4 regions of the Nitratidesulfovibrio sp. 1201_IL3209 genome follow, and region 1 is predicted to be linked to each of the others. Evidence: predicted binding sites of a transcription regulator. Region 1 holds the regulator's gene; each other region holds the start of a gene.
The links. Region 1 encodes sigma-54, which starts transcription at its own class of promoters, with help from an activator protein. Its sites were predicted from a motif close to CTGGCACGGNNNNTGCTT; they were not measured.
Positions count from the first base shown of each region.

Region 2: a site for sigma-54 is predicted at 3,479-3,496, ahead of fliR (flagellar biosynthetic protein FliR). Genes of this name have one in related genera too.
Region 3: a site for sigma-54 is predicted at 3,568-3,585, ahead of V6B97_RS13400 (periplasmic heavy metal sensor). Genes of this name have one in related genera too.
Region 4: a site for sigma-54 is predicted at 2,906-2,923, ahead of V6B97_RS12280 (YeiH family protein). Genes of this name have one in related genera too.

Region 1 is NZ_JBAIYT010000036.1:21,621-27,386, reverse strand. It holds gene lptB (LPS export ABC transporter ATP-binding protein) at 1-670, shown strand, start outside; gene rpoN (RNA polymerase factor sigma-54) at 965-2,407, shown strand; gene hpf (ribosome hibernation-promoting factor, HPF/YfiA family) at 2,532-3,077, shown strand; gene V6B97_RS14515 (PTS sugar transporter subunit IIA) at 3,087-3,536, shown strand; gene rapZ (RNase adapter RapZ) at 3,898-4,779, shown strand; gene V6B97_RS14505 (PTS sugar transporter subunit IIA) at 4,877-5,380, shown strand; gene V6B97_RS14500 (PTS sugar transporter subunit IIB) at 5,385-5,766, shown strand, end outside.
Region 2 is NZ_JBAIYT010000003.1:17,235-23,000, reverse strand. It holds gene flhA (flagellar biosynthesis protein FlhA) at 1-1,523, opposite strand, end outside; gene flhB (flagellar biosynthesis protein FlhB) at 1,580-2,650, opposite strand; gene fliR (flagellar biosynthetic protein FliR) at 2,674-3,468, opposite strand; gene V6B97_RS02890 (SulP family inorganic anion transporter) at 3,684-5,603, shown strand; gene V6B97_RS02885 (hypothetical protein) at 5,600-5,766, shown strand, end outside.
Region 3 is NZ_JBAIYT010000030.1:37,190-42,955, reverse strand. It holds gene V6B97_RS13410 (sigma-54-dependent transcriptional regulator) at 1-1,103, opposite strand, end outside; gene V6B97_RS13405 (ATP-binding protein) at 1,100-3,346, opposite strand; gene V6B97_RS13400 (periplasmic heavy metal sensor) at 3,860-4,408, shown strand; gene pruA (L-glutamate gamma-semialdehyde dehydrogenase) at 4,907-5,766, shown strand, end outside.
Region 4 is NZ_JBAIYT010000026.1:19,454-25,219, forward strand. It holds gene mscL (large conductance mechanosensitive channel protein MscL) at 1-102, shown strand, start outside; gene V6B97_RS12270 (universal stress protein) at 343-798, opposite strand; gene V6B97_RS12275 (biotin/lipoyl-binding protein) at 1,127-1,522, opposite strand; gene V6B97_RS12280 (YeiH family protein) at 1,547-2,656, opposite strand; gene V6B97_RS12285 (c-type heme family protein) at 3,207-5,766, shown strand, end outside.

The sequences.
Region 1 (5,766 bases):
GGTGCGCGGCGTCTCGCTGTCCGTGACCCAGGGCGAGACCGTGGGGCTGCTGGGCCCCAACGGCGCGGGCAAGACCACCACCTTCTACATGCTCATCGGCATCATCAAGCCCACTGCGGGAAGGGTGGAGCTTGACGGCCGCGACATCGCCGACTGGCCCCTGCACGAGCGCGCCAGGGTGGGGCTGAGCTACCTGCCGCAGGAAAGCTCCATCTTCCGGCGGCTCACGGTGCGCCAGAACTTGCAGATGATCCTGGAGCACACCGGGCTTTCCAAGGCCCGGCAGAAGGAACGCTCGGACATGCTGCTGGCGGACTTCGGCATCACCCACCTGGCCGATTCCGTGGCCATGCACCTGTCCGGCGGCGAACGGCGTCGCCTGGAGATCGCGCGGTCCATGATCCGCGAGCCCAAGTTCATCCTGCTGGACGAGCCCTTCGCGGGCATCGACCCGCTGGCCGTGGACGACATCCAGCAACTGATCACCGGCCTGCGCGACCGGGGCATCGGGGTGCTCATCTCCGACCACAACGTGCGCGAAACCCTGCACATCTGCGACCGGGCCTACCTTGTGCACCAGGGCGAGGTGATCCTGGAGGGCACGCCCGCGCATATCGTGGACAACCCGCGCGCGCGGGACGTGTATCTGGGCGAAGGATTCTCCCTGTAGCGGGCCCGCGCATGCATCGTACGCCAGCGGCGTCCTCCGGCTTCCGGGAGACGCCGTTTTCGTTTTTATGACAGTGTGTTGCGTGCATGCGCAAGGTTGCCCCGCGAAATGGCGCGAGCGGTTGCATACTTCTTGCTTCTATGGCATGGTTCACCTAACCTCTTGGGGATGGGAACACATTTTCACTGTGGGCCGTTTCTTGCTTGACGCCGCGCGCAGCGTCGCGTCGTCATCTCGTTCGGCCTCAACGCAAGGTGCATAGGGCCTCGACAAGGGTCCAGGGGTTGTCCACGCATGGCATTGGAACTCAGGCAACAGCTCAAGCTCACCCAGCAACTGGTGATGACGCCGCAACTGCAACAGGCCATCCGGCTGTTGCAGCTTTCGCGGCTGGAGCTTGTCGAGACGGTGCAGCAGGAACTGCTGGAAAACCCGTTTCTGGAAGAAGCCCAGGACGAGGGACCGCAGGCCGAGGCATCCGACCAGCGTGACGCCGCCACCGATACCGCCACCGCCGCAGATATCGCCTACGACCGCGAGATCGCCCGCGAAGCCGACTGGGAGGACTACCTGGGCGACTTCGCCAGCACCAGCCGCCAGTCCACGGTGCGCGAATCGGAACTGCCGGAGGAGATGACCTCGTTCGAGGCGCGCTACGCCGCCAAGCCCTCGCTGGAAGGGCACCTGATGTGGCAGTTGCGCCTGTCCTCGCTCACCGAGCGCCAGAAGGACATCGGCGAGGTGATCATCGGCAACATCGCCTCGTCGGGCTACCTGCACGCCACCCTCGACGAAATCGCCGAGATGGCGGGCGTGGCCCCGGCCGAGGTGGAGCCGGTGCTGCACGCCCTGCAACGCTTCGACCCCGTGGGAGTGGCCGCCCGCACCGCGCAGGAATGTCTGCTGGTGCAGATAGAAATGCTGGGCTACACGCGCGACAAGGTGCTGGTGGAACTGGTGCGCGACCACCTGGAAGACCTCGAGAAGCGCCGCTACAAGCCGTTGCTGCGCAAGTTCCGCCTGACCATGGAGGACCTGAAGGAATACCTGGACCTCATCCAGACCCTGGACCCCATGCCCGGCGCCAGCTACGGCGGGGGCGACCCGCAGTTCGTCAGCCCCGACGTGTACGTCTACAGGTACGACGACGACTTCATCATCATGCTCAACGAGGATGGCCTGCCGCACCTGCAACTGAGCACCATGTACGAGCGGTCCGCCGCGGCGGCCGCGTCGGCGGGCGAGCGCGAATATTTCCAGGAAAAGATGCGCTCGGCCTCGTGGCTCATCAAGAGCCTGTACCAGCGCCAGCGCACGCTGTACAAGGTGGTGGAATCCATCGTGAAGTACCAGCGGGGCTTTTTCGAGGACGGGGTGTCGCGCCTGAAGCCGCTGATCCTCAAGGACATCGCCGACGACATCGGCATGCACGAATCCACGGTCAGCCGCATCACCACCAGCAAGTACGTGGCTACCCCGCACGGCATCGTGGAGTTGAAGTTCTTCTTCAACAGCGCGCTGGAACTGGACGACGGCAGCCAGGTGGGCTCCGAGAGCGTGAAGGCGCTGATCAAGAAGCTGATCGGCGATGAAGACCCCAGGGAACCCCTGAGCGACGAGCGCATCGGCGAAATTCTGAAGGAACAGCTCAAAGTCAATATTGCCCGCAGGACCGTTGCGAAGTATCGTACTGCCATGGACATTCCCTCCTCTTCCAAGCGGAAGGAACTGTTCTGACGGCCCGTGCCCCCGCGCCCGACCCGGCGACCAGGGGGGCACCCGTCGCCGGCGGCGCATCCGGCAGCCGCACCCCGCGTGCGGGCCGCGCGCCGCATTCCCCCTCTCACCACTGGAGGAGCGTATGAACATCGCCTTCACCTTCAAGAACTTCGAACCCTCCGACCACCTGAAGAAGTACGCCCGCCGCCGCCTTGAAAAGCTTGGCCGGTTCGTCGGCAAGTCCGCCCTGGACATGCAGGTGAACCTTTCCGTCGACAAGTTCCGCCACAAGGCGGAAGTGCAGATGGCCGGCGACGGGTTCACCCTGTCCGCCATGGAACAGTCCGAAGACATGTACGCCACCCTCGACCTGGTGCTGGAAAAGCTGGAATCGCAGCTGCGCAAGCAGGTGGAAAAGCTGAAGGACCGTCGCCGCTCCGTCCAGTCCGAAAGGGTGGGCAAGGGCATCGACGTGTTCACCTTCAGCACCATGGGCGAAGGCGAGGACCGCACCATCGTCGGCACCGACCACTTCGCCCCCAAGCCCATGCACGTGGACGAGGCGGCCATGCAGCTCGACCAGGGCGACAACGAGTTCCTGGTGTTCCTGAACGCCGAGGTGGAACGCGTGAACATCATCTACCGGCGTCGCAACGGCGATTTCGGCCTTATCGATCCGGTCGTCTAGGCGTCGTACATGAGGCTTTCGGAGTATCTTCACGATGATCTGATCCTGCCCGAGCTCTCCGCCGGCACCAAGAAGGACGTGCTGGCGGAACTCGTGCAGGCCGTGGTGCGGCGGCATCCCGAAGTGGATGCCGCCGTTGCGCTGGGCGTGCTGCTGGACCGCGAGGGCTTGGGCACCACCGGCATCGGCGACGGGGTGGCCATCCCCCACGGCAAGCTGGCGTCCATCGGCGACATCGTGGTGGCCGTGGGGCGCAGCGTGCCCGGCCTGGACTTCGACGCGCTGGACATGAAGCCCTGCCACCTCTTTTTCCTGGTGCTGGCCCCGGAGCAGGTGGCGGGCATGCACCTGCGCATCCTGGCCCACATCTCGCGCCTGCTGAAGGACCCGCAGTTCCGCCGCGCCATGCTCGAGGCGCCGGACGGCGAGGCCTTCCGGGCGATCATGCGGACCACCTGACCCCTGTGCCCCCTGTGCCCCATGACGCCGGCACGACGGAACGACCGGGCAGGGCGGGCCTTGGCCGCATCATCCGTCGTCAGGCCGTAACGCGCATGCTCTACCTGTAACCGCCAGCGTACATCGCAGCGCCCCCCGAAACGGCATCCGGTACGGGCCGCCCGAGGAGTCCGCCATGCCCACCAAGGCCACGCCGTCCGACATATCACCCGCCCAGGCGGAGTCCGACGCTGTACCCGATACCTCCGGCGCGTCAGCCGGATCGGCCGACCCGGCACGGCTCGCCGCATCCGTCCCGCTTCCGGCCGCCGGCAAAGGCGCCGAAGGACGCGGGGACGCGGCGGCCGAGGCGGGCAGCCCCGTGGCCGCCGCCGACTTTCCCGTCATCATCGTCACCGGGCTGTCCGGCGCGGGCAAGAGCACGGTGCTCAACGTGCTGGAAGACCTGCGCTATTTCACGGTGGACGGCCTGCCCGCCACCCTGGCTCCGCAGATGGTCACCATCCTGAACCGCGAAGCGCTGGCCCACTATCAGGGCTTGGTGCTGGGCATGGACCTGCGCGAAAGCAACTTCGTGCGCAACCTGGAAAAATCGCTGGAACGGTTGCAGGGCATGGGCATACGCCCGGCGGTGGTGTTCATAGAAGCCAACCCGGCCGTGCTCAACCGGCGCTACGCCACCACCCGCCGCCCGCACCCGCTGGAAAGCGAGGGCATGGGGCTGGAACAGGCCCTGGAGCAGGAACGGCTGCGCCTTGCACCGGTGCGTGAAACCGCCGACCTCGTGGTGGACACCTCCAGCTATTCCATCCACGACCTGCGCCGGGTCATCCAGAAGAAGTGGAGTTCCATCCAGGGACGCATCCGGTCGCTGCGCATCAACATCGTCACCTTCGGGTTCAAGTACGGCGTGCCCGCCGACGCGGACCTGGTGTTCGACCTGCGCTTTCTGCCCAATCCCTACTTCGTGCCCGACCTGCGGCCGCTGTCCGGCCTTGACGAGCCGGTGGCCAAGTACGTGCTGGAGGCGGGGCATGGCGACGCATTTCTCGCCCGGCTGGTGGATTTCCTGCACTTCCTGCTGCCGCAGTACGAGGCGGAAGGCCGCTACCGCCTGACCATCGCCATCGGCTGCACCGGCGGGCGGCACCGTTCGGTGGCGGTGGCGGAGGCCCTGCTTCGCGCCTTGAAAAAATCTGATTATGCCGTATCCATGGAACACCGTCACATGGAACTGGGCTGACAGGCCGCCCGCGCGCGTCATGCCGCCCGGCCGGGGCCGCGCGGCATGACGCCCCAACCCCGTTCAAACACACCAGGCACGGCCTGGACGCAACAGCATGTCCACCACCGAACAGCATCAAGCAGGCCGGTCCCGCAAGGGGCAGGGCAAAGACGGGCAGCCCCATGACGGGCAGGCCCCCACGGAACCGCGCATCGGCGTGATTCTGGTGACCCACGCCGACTACGGCGCGGCGCTGCTGCGCGCCGCGGAATTCATCCTCGGCCCGGTGCAGGATTGCGCCTCCATCAGCGTGGACGTCTCGCTGGAAGTGGACGAGACGGTGAAGCGCCTGGACGAGGCGGTGAAACGCCTGGACACAGGGCGCGGAGTCATGATCCTTACCGACATGTTCGGCGGCACCCCCACCAACCTCAGCCTGGCGCTGCTGGGCAAGGGCAACGTGGAGGTGTTGACCGGCGTCAACCTGCCCATGCTGCTCAAGGTCTTCGGCGGGCGCGACGGCGACCTGGCCACCCTCTCGCGCGATGCGCGCGACGCGGGCGCCAAGGGCATCGTGGCGGCGGGCGAACTGCTGCGCAGCCGGGTCAAGAACGGGTAGGGCCATGCTCTGGTTCCGCATCGACAACCGCCTGGTGCACGGCCAGATCATCGAGGCGTGGCTGCCCTACACCGGGGCCAGGCGCCTGCTGGTGGCCAACGACGCCCTTGCCGCCGACGACCTGCAACAGCAGATCGTCTCGCTGGCCATTCCCGGCCGGGTGGAAGTGCACTTCGTGCGGGTGGACGCGCTGGCCCAGTACTGTACCGGGCGCACGGACGACGGGCACGACACGCTCGTGCTCTTCGCCACGTGCGCCGACGCCCGCCGCGCCTTCGACGCCGGGGTGGGCATGAACACCCTGAACATCGGCAACCTGCACTACACCCCCGGCAAGAAGCAGCTGTGCGCGCACGTTTCCGTCTCCGACGACGACGAAGCCTGCC
Region 2 (5,766 bases), on a different contig from region 1:
AAGTCGCCCAGGTGGCGCTTGAACACCTCGGTGAGGTGGGTGGCGATGACCGTGGAGGGATCGACCACGGTGTAGCCCGCCAGCATGGCCTCTTCCTTCTGCGATTCGGGTATCCACAGGGCGGGCAGGTTGAAGGCCGGCTCGCGCGTCTCGATGCCCCGGATGCGGTGCTTGGCGTTGCCCGGGTCCATGGCCAGGTAGTGGTCCACGAGGATCTCGGCCGAGGCCACCTGGTTGCCCTTGACCAGCACGCAGTACTGGCCGGGCTTCAGTTGCAGGTTGTCGCGCAGGTGCAGCGAGGGCACCACCACGCCCATGTCCAGGGCGAACTGGCGGCGGATGGAGCGGATACGCGAGAGCAGGTTGCCGTTCTGGTCCTCGTCCACCAGGGGGATCAGGCCGTAGCCCACTTCCAGTTCCAGGGTGTCCAGGGGCAGCAGGGTCTGCACCTCTTCGGGGGTATCCAGCGAATCGCCCTTCTTCTTGCCCTTGGCGCCCTTGCCGTCCTTGGCGTCGGCGGCGTCCTCGGCCTGCCTGCCGCCCACCAGGCGCGACACGCCGTACAGCCCCGCGCCGAAGGTGAGGAACGGCAGCGTGGGCATGCCGGGCACCAGGGCGAACAGCACGAGCACCCCGGACACCAGGTTGAGCGCGCGCGAGTTGTACGACAGCTGGCCCACGAATTCCTCGCCCATCTTCGCTTCCGACGCCGCGCGCGACACGATGATGCCCGCCGCCGTGGATACGATGATGGAGGGAATGGTGGCCACCAGGCCGTCGCCGATGGTCAGCAGGGTGTAGGTGGTCAGCGCGTCGCGCCACTCCATGTCCTTCTGGAACACGCCGAGCAGTATCCCGCCGATGACGTTGATCAGCGTGATGAACATGCCCGCGTTCACGTCCCCCTGCACGAACTTGCCTGCGCCGTCCATGGCGCCGTAGAAGTCGGCTTCCTTGCGGATGTTGGTGCGGCGGGCGGTGGCTTCCTCCTCGTCGATGAGCCCGGCGTTCAGGTCGGCCTCGATGGCCATCTGCTTGCCGGGCATGGCGTCCAGGGTGAAGCGCGCGGCCACTTCGGCGATGCGCGTGGTGCCCGCGGTGATGACGATCTTGTTCAGGATGAACAGGATCATGAAAATGACCGCGCCGATGACGTAGTTGCCGCCCACCACGAACTCGCCGAAAGCCTGGATGACCTTGCCCGCCGCGTCGGTGCCTTCGTCGCCGTGCAGCAGGATGAGGCGGGTGGAGGCCACGTTGAGCGCCAGGCGCAGCAGGGTGGTGACCAGCAGCAGCGACGGGAAGATGGAGAATTCCAGCGGCGAGAGCATGAACATGGAGGTGACCAGGATCACCAGCGACAGCGAAATGCTGAGCGAAAGCAGCATGTCCAGGAAGAACGTGGGCAGCGGCACCAGCATCACGAACAGGATCGTGACGACGCCGCCCGCCAGCAGGATGTCGCCCTGCTTGGCGAAGCGCTGGTAGTCTATCTTGGGTGCGTATCCCGGTTTGGCAGCCATGTTCTTGACACCTGTCGGAGGTTGCGCGGTCTTGCTTCAGGTTCGCCGGCGGGGCCTTACGATGCCCGTCCCGCCTTGAATTTCCACAGGCTGGCCAGCACGGTGGCCACGGCCTGGAACAGTTCGGCGGGAATCATGTCGCCGACCTCCACCGCCTTATACAAAGCCTGTGCCAGCGGCTTGTTCTCGCGGATGGGCACGCCGTGTTCGCGGGCCACTTCCTTGATCTTCCGGGCCAGGTTGTCCGCGCCCTTGGCCAGCACGATGGGCGCCGGGGCCTCGGTGGCGTCGTAGCGCAGGGCGATGGCGAAGTGGGTGGGGTTGGTGATGACCACGTCGGCCTTGGGCACGTCCTGCAACATGCGCCTGGCCATCATCTGCATCATCTTGCGGCGCTGCTGCGAACGGACCACGGGGTCGCCCTCGGCCTGCTTGCGCTCGTCCTTGGTCTCGTCCTTGGTCATCTTCAGGTTTTCCTCATAGCTCCAGCGGGTGTACCAGAAGTCCGCCACGGCTATGATGGACATGGGCACCAGCGCGTAGCGCACCATGTCCCACCCGGTCTTGAGCATGTACGCGCTGACCCCCTGGGCGTCGGCGTAGTACAGCGGCAAAAAGTTGTGCATCTCGCGCCGGATGATGAGGTACGGCGCGACCCCGATGAACACCGCCTGCAACAGGCTCTTGCCGAGCCGCATGAAGGTGTCGGGCGAGAAGAACATGCGCTTCAGCGCGGCAAGGATGTTGAAGCGCGACCAGTTGAACTTGAAGACTTCGGTGGTCCACAGCTTGCCCACCTGAAGGCGCAGCACCAGCCAGGCCGTGAACCCGATGAACAGCATGATGGGCAGCAGCATGACCGCCAGTTCCCCGGCGATCCACATGAGCAGGTCGATGACGTTCTGCTGGTTGGGATGGAACCCGAAGGCGTTGCCCAGGAAATGCCGGAAGATGGCCTGCATGTCCTTGGCCAGGAAGTCGATGTAGAACAGAAGGCCCACCGAGCCCGCCAGAATGGTCAGGGTCTTGGTGAGTTCCTGCGACTTGGGGACGTTGCCCTTGCCGCGCGCCTTCTTGCGACGTTTCGGCGTCGCTTTTTCCGTCTTGCTCGGGTCGCGCTGCGCCATGGCAGCCCTCCGTCAGGGTTCGGTCAGCGGTCCACCAGCGGGCTGGCCGCCCGCAACAGGTGCAGCATCATGGGGTCCATGCCCACGATGAACTCGCGGATCTTGTCGGCCATGATGGTGAACAGCATGCCGATGAAGAAGAAGCCCACGGCGATCTTGAGCGGAAAGCCGATCATCAGCAGGTTCATCTGCGGGGCCGCGCGGGCCATGAGCGCCAGCGCCAGTTCCACCAGGAACAGCGAGACCAGCACCGGCGCGGCGATCTTGACGGCCAGCACGAACATGGAGCCGGACAGGGCCAGTATTTCCTTCACCAGCGAGGGGCCGAGCAGAAGGCCGCCGGGGGGCACCAGTTCGAAGGTGCGCACGAAGGCCCGCAGCATGTACAGGTGGCCGTCCAGCGCCAGGAAGGTGAGCATGGCCACCATGTACAGGAAGTGCGAGGTGATGCTGACGTTGGCCCCGGTCAGCGGGTCGGCCAGGGTGATCATGGTGAAGCCCATCTGGGTGGCCAGCATCTGGCCGCCGGTCTGGATGCCCGCGAACAGGAAGTGCACGGTCATGCCCAGCATCAGGCCCAGGATCAGTTCCCCGGCCAGCAGCACGATGAGCGAAAAGGGATGCGCGGGCATCTGCCCGCCCGGCAGGGACACGTGCGGCCACAGGGCCAGGGTGAACACCAGGCACAGCGCCGCCTTGACCTGCACCGGGGCCGCCTCGCCCCCGAAGAAGGGCAGCAGGAACAGCACCAGGCTCACCCGCATGAAGGTGAGCAGGAAGCTGAGCATGGAGGCGGCGTCAAAGGCAAAGATGTCCATGGGCGCGGCAAAGCAAGATGCGGGCCATGGGCCGGGCTCCCGGGCCGGGGCCTGATCGGGGGACATGATCGGTGAGGCCATCGACGGAAACCCGTCGCCCCTTCCCCTTTTCTGTTGTCCCGCGCTGGACACAAGGCCCCTTCGGAGGCATCCTGTGGGCATGCCCGGCACCCCATGCGCTCCGGCCGGGTGCCTCCACGCCAAACGGTGAGACCATGCCAGACACGCCAGACAAAGACGCCAGACACGGGAAACAGGAGGCACCGGCCGGGCAGGCCAAGCCGGACGGCCCGGCCACCCCCCCTCCGCCGCCACCCCCTTCCGGCCCCGCCTGTCCCGTGCCCCCGCGCGGCCTGGGCGACAGGATGCTGTGCGCCGCCCTGCCCTTCGTGGAAAGCCTGCGCGGCTACAACGTCCAGATGCTGCGGGCCGACCTGCTGGCCGCGCTGACCGTGGCCGTGGTGGCCCTGCCGCAGTCCATGGCCTATGCGGTCATTGCCGGGGTGCATCCCAGGTACGGATTGTACGCGGCCATCGTGCCGGTGATCGTGGCCGCGCTGTGGGGGGCCTCGCGCTACCTCATCGCGGGCCCCACCAACGCCATCTCCATGCTGCTCTTCGCCACCATGGCGGAAACCGTGGTCAACGGCGTGCCCCTGTCCGGCCTGCCGGAAGAAACGCGCATGGCCTACGTGTTCGGCGTGGCCATCCTGGCCGGGCTGCTCCAGGTGGTCATGGGGCTGGCCCGGCTGGGCGAACTGGTGCACTTCATCTCCCATTCGGTGATGGTGGGCTTCACGGCCGGGGCGGCCGTGCTCATCGCCGTGGGGCAGATCAAGAACCTGCTGGGCGTGAGCATCGGCAATGCGCCCACGTTCCTCGGACTGGTCCTTTCCACCCTGCGCCACCTGCCCCAGACCAACCCGTGGGCGCTGGGCACGGGACTGTTCGCCATGGCCGTGGCCCTGGGCGTGGCGCGGACGCACCGCCGCCTGCCCGCCGCGTTCCTGGCCGTGGTGGCGTCGGGCGTGGCCGCGTGGGCGCTGGACCTTGGCGCGCACGGGGTGAAGGTGGTGGGGGCCATCCCGGCCGGGCTGCCGCCCTTCTCGCTGCCGCCCGCGCCCGACGCGCAGGTGATGCGCGACCTGTTCATGCCCGCCCTGGCCATCGCCCTGCTGGGCGTGGTGGAGGCGCTGTCCATCGCCAAGACCCTGGCGGGCGCGCGGGGCGAGCAGGTGGACGGCAGCCGCGAATTCGTGGCCCAGGGGCTGGCCAACATCTCCGCCGGGTTCTTTTCCGGCATTCCGGGCAGCGGTTCGTTCACCCGCAGCGCCGTCAACTTCGTGGCCGGGGCGCGCACCCGCTTCGCCGGGGCGCTTTCCGGCGTGATCACCCTGGTGGCGGTGCTGCTGCTGGCCCCGCTGGCCGCGTACATTCCCATCGCCGCGCTGGCGGGCATCCTGATGATCATCGCCTGGGGCATGATCGACAAGCACGGCATCGTCCTTGCGCTGCGGGCCACCCGGGCCGACCGCATGGTGCTGCTGGCCACCTTTGCCGCCACCCTGCTGCTGGACCTGGAAAAGGCCGTGTTCGTGGGCGTGCTGCTGTCGCTGGTGCTGTTCCTGCGCAAGGTGTCGCACCCGCTGGTGACGCGCATGGACACCTGCGACAGCCCGGAGTTGCAGGGGCTGCCCGCCGGGCCGTGCTGCCCCAACCTGGCCGTGTACTCCATAGAGGGCACGCTGTTCTTCGGGGCCGTGGACGAACTGGAGCAGCGGCTGTACGAGTACGAGGACTTCGGCCACCGGGCGGTGATCCTGCACCTGCGCCAGGTGCACTGGGTGGACGCCACGGGGGTGCACGCCTTCCAGCAGTTCTTGCGCAAGTGCCAGCGGCGCGGCGTGGCCCTGGTGCTGAGCGGGGTGAAACCCGCCGTGCGCGCGGTGTTCGAGCGTTCCGGGCTGGTGCCGCAGCTGGGCGCGGACAACATGGCGGAAACCCTGTCCGACGCCCTGGCCCTGTGTTACCGCCGCTACCTCAAGGGCGCGGTGTGCGACGCCTGCAAGGCGTCCAACCAGGGCCGCTGCCGCCGCGAGCATCAGGCGGAGGACGCCGGGGACGGCAGGGCATGAGCGAGCGCATCCGCCACGCGCCGGGTTCCGGAAGCGCCGGGCCGTCCGGGGGCTTCGGCGAGCGGCACGACCCGGAGCGCTCGGACCGCGCGGCGCGCTTCCGGCGCGCCCACCGGCCCGGCGACACGGTGCGCGGCACGTTCCTGCGCCCGGCGGCGCAGTC
Region 3 (5,766 bases), on a different contig from region 1:
CGCACGTTGCCGGGCCAGTCGTGGCGCAGCAGAAGGTCCATGGCCTGGGGAGAGAACCCCTTGAGGTGCTTGCGGTTCTTTTCGGTGTACCGGTCCAGGAAGAACGCGGCCAGCAGGGGCACGTCGCCCGCGCGCTCGCGCAGGGCGGGCACGTGCACGGTGATGACGTTGAGCCGGTAGTACAGGTCTTCGCGAAACCGCCCGGCCGCCGCCTCCTCGCGCAGGTCGCGGTTGGTGGCGGCGATGACCCGCACGTCCACGGTGAGCGGGGTGTCGCTGCCCACCCGCTGCACCTCGCCCTGTTGCAGGGCGCGCAGCAGCTTGGCCTGCAACGGCAGGGGCATCTCGCCGATCTCGTCCAGGAACAGGGTGCCGCCGTCGGCCTGCACGAAGCGGCCCTCGCGCCGCCGGTCGGCCCCGGTGAAGGCCCCGCGCTCGTGGCCGAACAGTTCCGATTCCAGCAGGGTTTCGGTCAGCGCGGCGCAGTTCACGGTCACCAGCTGCCGCGCGGCGCGGTGGCTGGCCGCGTGCAGGGCGCGGGCCACCAGTTCCTTGCCGGTGCCCGATTCGCCGGTGATGAGCACGGTGGCCTCGGACGGGGCTACGGTGGCGATCATCTCCACCAGTTCGCGCATGGGCGCGCTGCGGCCGATGATGCCGTACAGCGCGCCCGCTGCCCCCTGCCCCGCCTGCGCGGTCAGGCGTTCGCGCAGTTCGCGGTTTTCGCTGGCCAGGCGGGTGTGGTCCAGGGCACGCTCCAGGGTGTGGCGCAGCACGTCGAAGTCCAGCGGCTTGGTCAGGTAGTCGTAGGCCCCGGTGCGCAACGCCTCCACGGCGGTGTCCACCGAGGAAAACGCGGTCATGATCAGCACCGGCGTGGCCGGGTTCCAGTCCAGGATGCGGTGCAACGCCTCGATGCCGTCCATGCGGGCCATGCGCACGTCCATGAGCACGGCGTCCCAGGCGCGCTGGCGCACCTTTTCCACGGCGGACTCGCCGTCGTCGGCCTCTTCGGTGGCGTAGCCCCAGCCGCGCAGCATGGTGCGCAGCATGGAGCGGTGCGCCGCGTCGTCGTCCACGATGAGGATGGTGGCGGTGGTCATATCTCGTCGTCCTTTGCGGGCCGGCCGGGTTGGTCAGGCTGATCGGGCTGGCCGGATGCGGCCGGGGCGGCGTCACCCGCGCCGGGCCGCGCCGCCTCCGGCTCGGCGGGCAGCAGGAAGGTGACCTCCGTGCCCTGGCCGGGGACGGAGCGCAGCGACACCTCGCCGCCGTGGGCCTCCACGATCTTGTGCACGATGGCGAGGCCCAGGCCCGTGCCCTGGCTCTTGGTGGTGAAGTACGGGTCGAAGATGGTGGCCAGGTGTTCCGGCGCGATGCCCGCGCCCGTGTCGCGCACCGAGACCGCGATGCGGTTGCCCGGCGCGGCGGCCAGGCGCACGGAAAGCTCTCCGCCGCGGGGCATGGCCTCCAGCGCGTTCAGGAACACGTTGAGCAGCGCCTGCGAGAAGCGGTCCGGGTCCAGCAGCGCGCGGGGCACGGGACCTTCCGGCAGGCCTCGCGGCGCGCCCTCGCCCGGTCCCGGTTGTCCCGGCCCGACCTGTCCCGGCCCGGCGAAATCCTGGCCCTCCTCAGGCTCCACGCGCACGGTCACGCCCCGGTGGGCGGCGTCCTGGCGCACCAGCCGCAGCACGTGGCGCACCAGGAACCCGGCGTCCACCGGGCGGGGGGCGATGTCCGACGGCCGGGCCAGGCCGATGAGGTCGGAAATGACCCGGTTCAGCCGTTCCACCTCCTGCACCATGACCCGCGCGGCCTCGCGGTCCTCGCTGCCCTCGGCGAAGCGGCTGCCGAAATAGGTGGCGTAGCCCTTGATGGAACTGAGCGGGTTGCGCAGCTCGTGGGCCACACCGGCGGCCAGGCTGCCGATGGCGGCCAGCTTTTCGCGGCGGCGCACCTCGTCCTGCAACCGGCGCACCTCGCGCAGGTCGCGCAGGATCAGGATGGCCCCGGCCTCGTCCCTGCCCCCGGCGGCGATGCGCACCCCGCGCACGCTCATGGGCACGGGCGGACCGCCCGCCACGGGGCAGTCCAGGGTCACCTCCGTCCCGAAGGCGGGGGGGGCGTCGGCGCCGGCATCCCCGCCCCCGCCGCCGTGCGTTCCGCCGGTCAGCCGGGCGGCCAGTTCGGCCAGCGGGGCGGGCAGCACCGCATCCGGCAGAGCCCCGGCGGGCACCCCGTCGCCCAGGCGCAACAGGTCGCGCGCCGCCGCGTTGCAGGTGGCCACGCGGCCCGCGCCGTCCAGCACCACCAGCCCGTCGGGCAGGCTGGTGACCACGTGCAGGGCGAAGGACTGGGCCTGCCGCACCAGCCTGCGCGAGGCGCGGGCATGGCGCGACCACAGCAGCGAAAGCGCCCCGGCGCCGCCCAGCAGGGCCAGGATGGACAGCATGATCAGGGTGTGCTGGCGGTCCGCCGCGCGGGCCGCGTCGAAGGGGGCCGTGTCCAGCGCCACGACGATCACCGGCGGCGGGACGTCGCGCTCGGCCTGCATGTCCGCCTCCATCTCGCGGCGCAGCCAGCCGGGCATGCCGCCCATGCCGTGGCCCATCATGTGCCCGCCCATGCCCATATGCCGCGCGGTGGGCCGCAACGGAATGAAGGTGCGGTACACCAGAAAGGCGCGTTGGCCGCCCGCCTCCATGAGCCGCCAGCCCACCTCGTCGCGGGCCTGCTGGCCGCCGCCGTCATTGCCCGGCGAAGAGGCCGGGGGCGGGGGCACGGCCAGGGCCTCCATGGTGGCCGGATCGGCCAGGGGGCGGCCGATCCATTGCGGGTCGCTGTGGGCCAGCACCACGCCCTGCCTGTCGGTGACGGCGATGAAATGGATGTCCGGCTGGTCGGCCATTTCCTCCAGCAGGACCTGCAACCGCAGTTCGCCCCCTGCGCGGCCGCGCAGGCCGGTGCGCGCACCGGCCTCGAAGGCCCGGATCAGCGAAGCGCCCTTTTCCGAAAGGATGCGCCGCATGGATTCCTGCTCGCCGTCGTGGTTGAGCACGGTGAGCACGGCCAGCACCAGGGCCAGGGCCGCCGTGGCCCCGATGATCAGCCATGGCGAGGGCAGCCGCCCGTTCGCGCCGCCGCTGCCGCCGCCGGTCCCGCCCCGGCCGGACTGGCCGGACTGGCCTGACAGGCCGAACAGGCCAAGGAAGCCCGACGGGCCGCGCTGGCCGTGAGCCCCTCCAGAACCGGACCCGGAGGACTGGCCCGATTGACCGGTTTGGCCGGATTGGCCGAGGCCTTCATATGTCGCATGCGGCGCGTTGGCCGCGTTGCCGGTAGGCATGGGATGGTCCTTTGGGATGTTCCTTGCGGCGTGACGGCGCCCGCCGGAGCGAAACTGGTCGATGCCGCGACACCTGTTCGATTTTCATACGCCTTCCACGGGGTGGCGTATAGTTTTTATACATGTGCACGGATTTCGTGCAGGCGGCCGGGAGCCCTGCCGGGCGTATCGCAAGATTATTTTATCTGTAATTACCTATTGTTATGCGAACATGCCGCGCCTTGGCACGCCGGTTGCTCATATCCGGGCAAGCAACAAGCGCACCAGCCCCGCACCACAGTACACGGCCGCGCCATCCATCGAGGATGCAGCGAAGACGCCAGGGGCTGTTTCCAAATGAGGATTTTCGTTCGTTGGCAAGGAAAACGAGCCTGCCATGAGGGAGCATACTCTTATCGTATTTGACCGAAATGGAAGGCGAAGTTTGACGCAGCCAACGGACGAAAAGACCATTTAGAAACAGCCCCTGGGCGGGGCGGCAACGAATCAACCAACCATACAGGAGCACACATCATGAAGACCAAGCATCTCGTCCTCGGCACCGTCGCCCTCGCGGGCCTGCTCGCCTTCACCGGCATCACCGACAGCGCCTTCGCCCGCATGGGCGGCATGGGCATGGGCGGCGGCTGCGCCACCGGCGCGGTGTACAACGCCCTGACCCCGGAAAAGCAGGCCAGGTTCGACGCCATCTACAAGGAAGCGGACGCCCGCATCCAGCCGCTGAAGGACAAGGCCTGGGCCAAGAACACCGAACTGCGCGCCCTGTCGGTGAACCCCAACACCAAGCCTGAAGCCATTTCCAAGCTGACGAACGAACTGGCCGACCTGCGCACCCAGATCCGCAACGAATACACCGCCCTCGACACCCGCCTGGAAAAGGAAGTGGGCGTGAACCCCGGTTACGGCCGCATGGGCCACAGGGGCATGGGTGGCGGCATGATGGGCGGCCACGGCATGGGTCATGGCGGAATGGGCGGAATGGGCGGCATGATGGGCGGCCAGGGCATGGGCTACGGCCACGGCCCCATGCATGACGGCCAGGCGCCGCAGGCCAACCAGTAGCCTGACCACGAACGGACTCCACGGGGCGCACCCGCGCTGCCTTCACGAGGACTTCCCACCTCGCGCCCCGCTTGATGCAACAGCCAGATGATCGAAACACAGGGCCGTCGGCACCACGAGGTGTCGGCGGCCCTCGCCGTTTTCTCCATCCCGCACGCGCCCGCCGCATCCGTCCGCGCGGCACGGCATCCTTCTGCCCGTTGCGCACGCCCCCGCGCTCCTCCCTCCCGCCGCCCGCCAGTCCCCGGCCCGTCTTGACGCGGGGCCGACCGCCCCGCTCCGGCCCGGCACGGGGTTGATTTCTGGCATTCCAGCGCCTACAACCGTTCCGAATATCGAAAAATCATGCCTCACGGCGGCACAGGCCTTCCCGGATATCCGGGGTTCGCCCGCACCGCCGCCGCGCGACACAGCAGGAGCCTTTTCCACCACACCGCACGACCCGCACCACACCACACCCGCCGGGACCACACCCGCGCGACGCCCAGGAGGAACCGCATGGAACAGCATCTTGATGCGCGCATCGTCGAGCGCGGCAAGGAATTCTTCAAGAGCATCAGCGGCGAGGCCCCGTCCATCTTCAACAAGGGCTTCTGGACCGGCAAGGTCATGGATTGGGCCATGCAGAACGAGGGCTTCAAGGTCCAGCTGTTCCGCTTCGTGGACGTCCTGCCCTACCTGAACACTTCCGAGGCGCTCACCCGCCACATCCGCGAATATTTCTCGGCCGATGGAGCGGACGTGCCCCCCGTGCTGAAATGGGGCGCGGGCGCCGCCGGGTTCGGCGGGGCGTTCACCGGCATGCTCATGGGCAAGTTCATCCGGTCCAACATCGAGGGCATGGCCCGCACCTTCATCATCGGCGAAAACACCAAGGAAGCCATCAAGGGCCTGGCCAAGCTGCGCAAGGAAGGCTTTGCCTTCACCGTGGACCTGCTGGGCGAGGCCACGGTGAGCGAGGAAGAAGCCGACGCCTACCGCGACGGCTACCTTGAAGTGCTGGACGCCATCGCCAGGGAGCACGCCAAGTGGGCTCCGCTGGCCGATTCCACAGGGGCCACCGCCGGGCTCGGCGCCGCCCTGAACGGGGGAGACTGGGGCCACACCCCCAAGGTGAACGTGTCCATCAAGCCCTCGGCCCTCTACTCGCAGGCCAAGCCCGGCGACGTGGAAGGCTCCGTGCAGGGCATCCTGTCGCGCCTGGTGCCCATCTACCGCAAGATCGTGGAGATGGGGGGCTTTTTGTGCATCGACATGGAGCAGCTGAAGTACCGCGAAATGACGCTGGAACTGTTCAAGCGGCTGCGCACCATGCCCGAATTCCGCGACTATCCGCACCTGTCCATCGTCTTGCAGGC
Region 4 (5,766 bases), on a different contig from region 1:
CCGGCCGCGCCCAAGCAGCAGGACTGCCCGTTCTGCTTCAGCAAGATCGACGTGCGCGCCACGCGCTGCCCGCACTGCACCGCGGGCATCGAACAGGCATGAGAACCGGCCGGGCAGCCCTTCCCGTTCCACGGGCGGGCGCTCGGCCGCGAACGCAATGCCGCCGCCGGAGTGGTCTCCGGCGGCGGCAGGCCCGTGGGCAACCGCAGCGGCCGCCCGGCACGTGGGTGCGGCAGGCAGGGGCGGCCGAACGGTGAAATTCCGGCATGAACGGTAAAATTCCGGCATGACGCGGGGGGCTCCGTTCAGGGAGCCCTCCGGGGCGGTCTGTTTGGGGGCGGCCTATTTCGTGTCGGCCCGCACCAGCAGCACGTCGCAGGGGGCGTCGCGGGTCAGCCGGGCCACGGCGTCGCGCATCACCTCAAGCCCGCGCGTGAACGGGTTGGACAGCACCAGCAGGTCGTAGCCCTTGGCGGCCTGCTCGCGGACCACGTCCACCACGTCGCCGGGCGCGGTCAGCAGTTCGCCGGGCATGTCGCCCCGAAGTTCCAGGAAGGCGCGCGCGCTTTCCGCCGCCGCCTTTTCCTCCAGCCCCTGCATGTATTCCAGAAAGCCGATGCGCGAATTGCAGCCGGACAGCCAGTCGTGCCCGGTGAACACATCCCACGTGGCGTCGATGACGAACAGGGCGTCCAGGGTGGCGCCCTTCTCGCGGGCGATGCGGATGGCCTCGTCCACGGCGCGGCGTGCGCCGGGGCCGTCGTCGAGGGCGAGCAGCAGCTTCATGGGTGGCGTCATGGGACATGTTCTCCGTAGGCGTATGGCGGGCGGCGCATGGCCGCCCGCCGGATGTCTGGCGTATGCGATGCTTCGGCCGGGGGCAGGATCATCCTGCCGCCCTCATTGCCTGCGATCTTGGGATATTGCGCTATGCGGATTTTTGTTCTCTGCCAAGGAAGAGAGATTTTTTATGAAGGGAGTATACTCTTATCGTATTCGACCGGAATAAAAAATCTTTCTGACCGCTGTGCGCTCGATGTCCGTAGGGCTCGCGAACTCGCCCAACGGACACGCTCCGCGCCCTTCGGGTCGGTCAGGCAGAGGGCAAAAGGCCCATAGCGCCCCCCTAGGGAAGGGTACCCTTCTCGTGCTCCATGACCACAATGGCCTGCTTGCCCTTCTTCACGGCATCGCCGGGCTTGCCGGAAACCTTCAGCACCTTGCCGTTGGCCTTGGCGGTGAAGCTTTCCACGGCGACCTTCTCTTCCATCACGTTGTTGACCCACTTCTTCTTGACCACTTCCAGCGAATAGAGCGGGTCGCCCTTCTTCACCTCGGAACCTTCGGCCACGAAGATCTCCACCAGCTTGCCGTCCTGCGGGGCCTTGATGCCCACCGAGGGCACGATGAAGGCCATGTAGGTCAGCACCACCACCACGATGAGGGCCGAGGCGATGATGGCGGCCACGTCCTCGTGGCGGTCGCTCTTGAATACGGTAAGGGACTTCTTCTTGTCGGACATGTGCGTGCTCCTCGTGCAGGCGGCCTAGAAGGCGCCTTCCTTCGGAATGAAGGCCAGGATGATGATCAGGGCGAGAACGTACTTGGTGGCGCCCGCGATGAGGCCGATGCGCAGCGGCTTGCCGCCCGCGGCCCTGATCTCGCGCACGTCGATGTACGCCCCGAGGCCCACCAGGCCCACGCCGAACACCCAGGCCATGACGTCGCGCATCAGGTGCAGCGTCTCGGAGCCTTCGGCGCCGAGGATGTGCAGCGAGGACAGCGCGGTCATGCCCACGAAGCCCAGCACGAAGATGGGGAACTTGGAGGCGAGGATGGAACCGAGGCTGACGTGTTCGGCGTCGGCCTCGCCCTTCCAGTACCAGGCGGTGATGAAGAACACCACGAACGGGATGCAGATGACCCGCACCACGTTCCAGATTTCGCCGTAGGCCACGGCGGTGCCGGGGGCGAAGTTGGGGTTGAAGGCAAGGCAGGTGGCCAGCACCTGGCCCGAGTTCAGGATGCCCGTGCCCACCCACGCGCCGAACTGGTAGTCCGACAGGGCCAGCATCTTGCCCACGAACGGGCTGACGAACATGGTCATGATGCCGAAGCCGAGAATGGTGGCGATGGACAGGGCCAGGTCCACCGGCTTCGCGCGCACGCCGGGCGCGGTGGCCACGGCGGCGGAGACGCCGCACACGCCGCAGGCCGCGGCCATGGTGGCGGTGACCGAGCGGTCGGCGTCAAGGCGCTTGCCCAGCCACAGGATGAAGATGGCAGTGCCGAACACGAAGGCCACGATGAGCGTGATGGCAATGCCGCCCACCTTCAGCAGTTTGTCGAAGGTGTACAGCGAACCCAGCATGATGACGCCGGTCTTGATGAACAGGCGCGTGGTGCGGAAGCCTTCCTCCGCCCAGGCGGGAATCTTTCCGCCGAACAGGATGTTGCGGTAGAACATGCCGGTAAGGATGGACAGCAGGATGTAGTTCAGGCTCAGCACCTGCACCAGCCAGCCCTTCCTGCCGAACACCACGGCGTCCTTCATCCACGGTTCCACGTACACGCGCAGCACGTACAGCGTGCCGATCATCACCGCGAGCCCGGGCACGATGGCCAGGATCCTGCCGAAAAGCCCCTTGTCTTCCATTGCGTTGCATCTCCTCGGGGGTTGCGTGATCTCCGGACGATGCCTCGGCGGCGCGGATCGCGGCCCGCCGGAGCATCGTTCCTTTCCCTTTCCCTCGTCTTTCCCGCGTCTTTCCCGCATCCGTGCGCGGCGCCGTTGCCGCCCCCTGCCGGGGGAGACGGCGGGCAGGCTCCATGGCGGCGCCCCTTTGCGCCACCGGGCCATGCCCGCCGCCACGGCCTGCCGCGCGCCGGACATGGCCCCCCCCGAGAGCAAGACGCGGGCCATCCGGGCCGGAAAGGTCAGGATTCAAGCATTGCGCGGTATTGCGCCGCGCCTACCCCGGCCTGCCTGCTAACTCGCGGCAGCACCCGCAGCCGGTGCAACGCAGCTTGCGGTGCGCGGGTTGCCCTTTGTCCCGCCTGTGCTAGACAACGGCCATGCGGTGCCGGGCGCGCGGCCAGACCCGCCGGAATCGACCCGCCGGAAGCAATCCGCCGGAGTCAATCTGCCGGGCAGGCCCGCGGACGCCCCGCCCCTTTATTGTTGACGCACCCGCACAAGGAGCCCCGTGTTTCGACTCACGCCCCATTCGCTCCAGGCCCGCTTCCTGCTGGGCCTTTTGCTCATCCTGGCCTGTCTGGGCGGGTTCTTCGCCCTGTCCCTGTTCATGCACCTGGAACGGCTGGTGGAGAACGAGGCCCGCGACCGCGCGGCGCTCATCCTGGCCCAGGCCGAGGCGGTGCAGAGCTACGTGCGCAACACCCTGCGCCCGGCCATGTATAGTTCGCTGCCCGGCGACACCTTCGTCATCGAGGCCATGTCCACCTCGTTCGTCACCCGCGCGGTGATGAACGACAACAACCTGGCCCACGACCGCTTCACCTACCGCCGGGTGGCCGTGGGCGCGCGCAACCCCGCCTACGAGGCCTCGGAGTTCGAGCGCGGCATCATCGCCCGGTTCCGCGACGACCCGGAACTGACCCGCGTGGAGGACGTCAGCGAGGAGGACGGGGAACGGCTGTTCATCACGGCCAAGCCGGTGCGCTTCGAAACCGCGTGCCTGCGCTGCCACGGCGATCCGGAACAGGCCCCGCCCGTGCTGCTGTCCATGTACGGGGCGGAACGCGGCTTCTGGCGCAAGACCGGCGACCTCGCGGGCATGACCATGGTGGCCCTGCCCATGGACCAGGCGGTCAGCGGCATGACCGAGGCGGTGGTGTCGTTCGGGGTGCTGTTCGCGGGCGGGGCGCTGGCGCTGTTCGCGGTGATCCACGTGTTCTTCAACCGGCTGGTGGTGCACAACCTGCGCCGCATGGGCGGGGTGATGCGCCGCCACTTCCCGGACGAGGCGGACATGACCATGCCCCGGCGCGGCCACCCGGACGTGGGCATCGACGACCTGCTGGGCGACATGGAATCGCTGGCCCGGCATCTCAGCGAGGCGCGGGCCAAGCTGCGCGACTACGCCGCCAACCTGGAAGGCATGGTGCACGAGCGCACCGTGGACCTGGCCACCGAGGCCACGGCCCGGCGCACCGACGTGGAGTTGTTCGTGGGCCTGCTGGACCGCCTGAACCGCAGCAGCGGCAAGGGCGAACTGCTGGCCGCCTCGCTGGCGCTGGTCGCGCGGCGCTTCGGGGCGGACAGGGCGGCCTACGCCTGCGTGCTCTCGGCCAGCGACTTCCACGCCTGGCCGGACCGCGCGGTGCGGCCGGAACTGCCCCCCGACTGGCACGACCTGGCCGCCGAGGGCGCGCCCCGCCTGACCCCGCGCGCCTGGTTCATCCCGGTGCAGACCAGCGACACCACGCGGGGCCTGTTGTGCCTGTACTGGGACGCGGACCACGCCAGCGGCCCCGGCACGGCCGACCTGGCCCAGGCCGTGGGGCGGCAGCTCGGCATCGCCATGGACAACCTGGACGCGCTGGACAACCTGCTGCGCCAGAACGCCCTGCTGGACTCCATCTTCGAGGGCATTTCCGACCCGCTGCTGCTGCTGGGCGGCGATGGCCGGGTGGTGCTGGCCAACAGTTCGGCCCTTCAGCTCACCCGGTCGCTGACCCGGTCGCTGGCGACCTCAAGCGATAGTGGCCGGGACGGGGCGCAAGGCAGGGGCAACGGGGACGGGGGTGACGGCGGTGACGAGAACGCCGCCGGCACGGACGGCGCGGCCCTGGCCGAACTGCTGGACGCCGCGGACATCGCCGCGCGCATGGGCGACGGCCCGGTGTCGCGCGCGGTGACCCTGCGCGACGGGCGGTCCTTCGCGGTGAACGCCTACCCGCTGGGCGGGCGGCTGGAACGCGGCGGGCGCACCGTAGCCTACCTGCGCGAAACCACCGACGAGCGCCGCATGCTGGAACGGGTGCAGCAGCACGAAAAGCTGGTGGCCGTGGGCAAGCTGGCCGCTGGCCTGGCCCACGAGATCAACAACCCCCTGGGGGTCATCCACTGCTATGCCGACCTGCTGCGGGCCGCCGCGCCCGACGGGCAGGCCCAGGCGGACATCGACGTGATCATGCGCCACACCGAGCAGGCCCGGAAGGTGGTGCGCGACCTGCTGGACTTCGCCCGGCCCAAGCAGGCCGAACGCGGCCCCTGCGACGTGGCCGAGGTGCTTTCCGGCCTGGCCGACGTGTTCCGTCCCAGGGCGCGGGCCGCGCGGGCGCGCATCGTGCCCGATCTGCCCGATCTGCCTGATCTGCCCGATACGCCCGGCACGCCCGGCGGGACGGCAGGCGGTGGCAACGAATGCGCCCCCCTGCCGCCGGTGCTGGCCGACCGCAGCGGGCTGGAACAGATTCTCACCAACCTGCTGCTCAACGCGCTGGACGCCGTGGAAACCGACGCCCCGACCCTGCGCGACGGCCCGGACGGGGACGACGCCGAAACCCGTTCCTGCCGTCCGGATACGGCGGGCGGTACCGACGGAAAGGGCGGAAAGGACGGCAAGGACAGCGGGAATGGCGCGGACGACGGGGATGGCGCGGACGCCAACGCGCCGCCCGCATTCCCGCGCCCCCGGCGGCGCGGGGTGGTGGTGCTGTCCGCCCGCAGCCTTCCCGACCCGCACGGGCAGGACGAGGTGGTGGTGCACGTCATCGACAACGGCCCCGGCATCCCGGAAG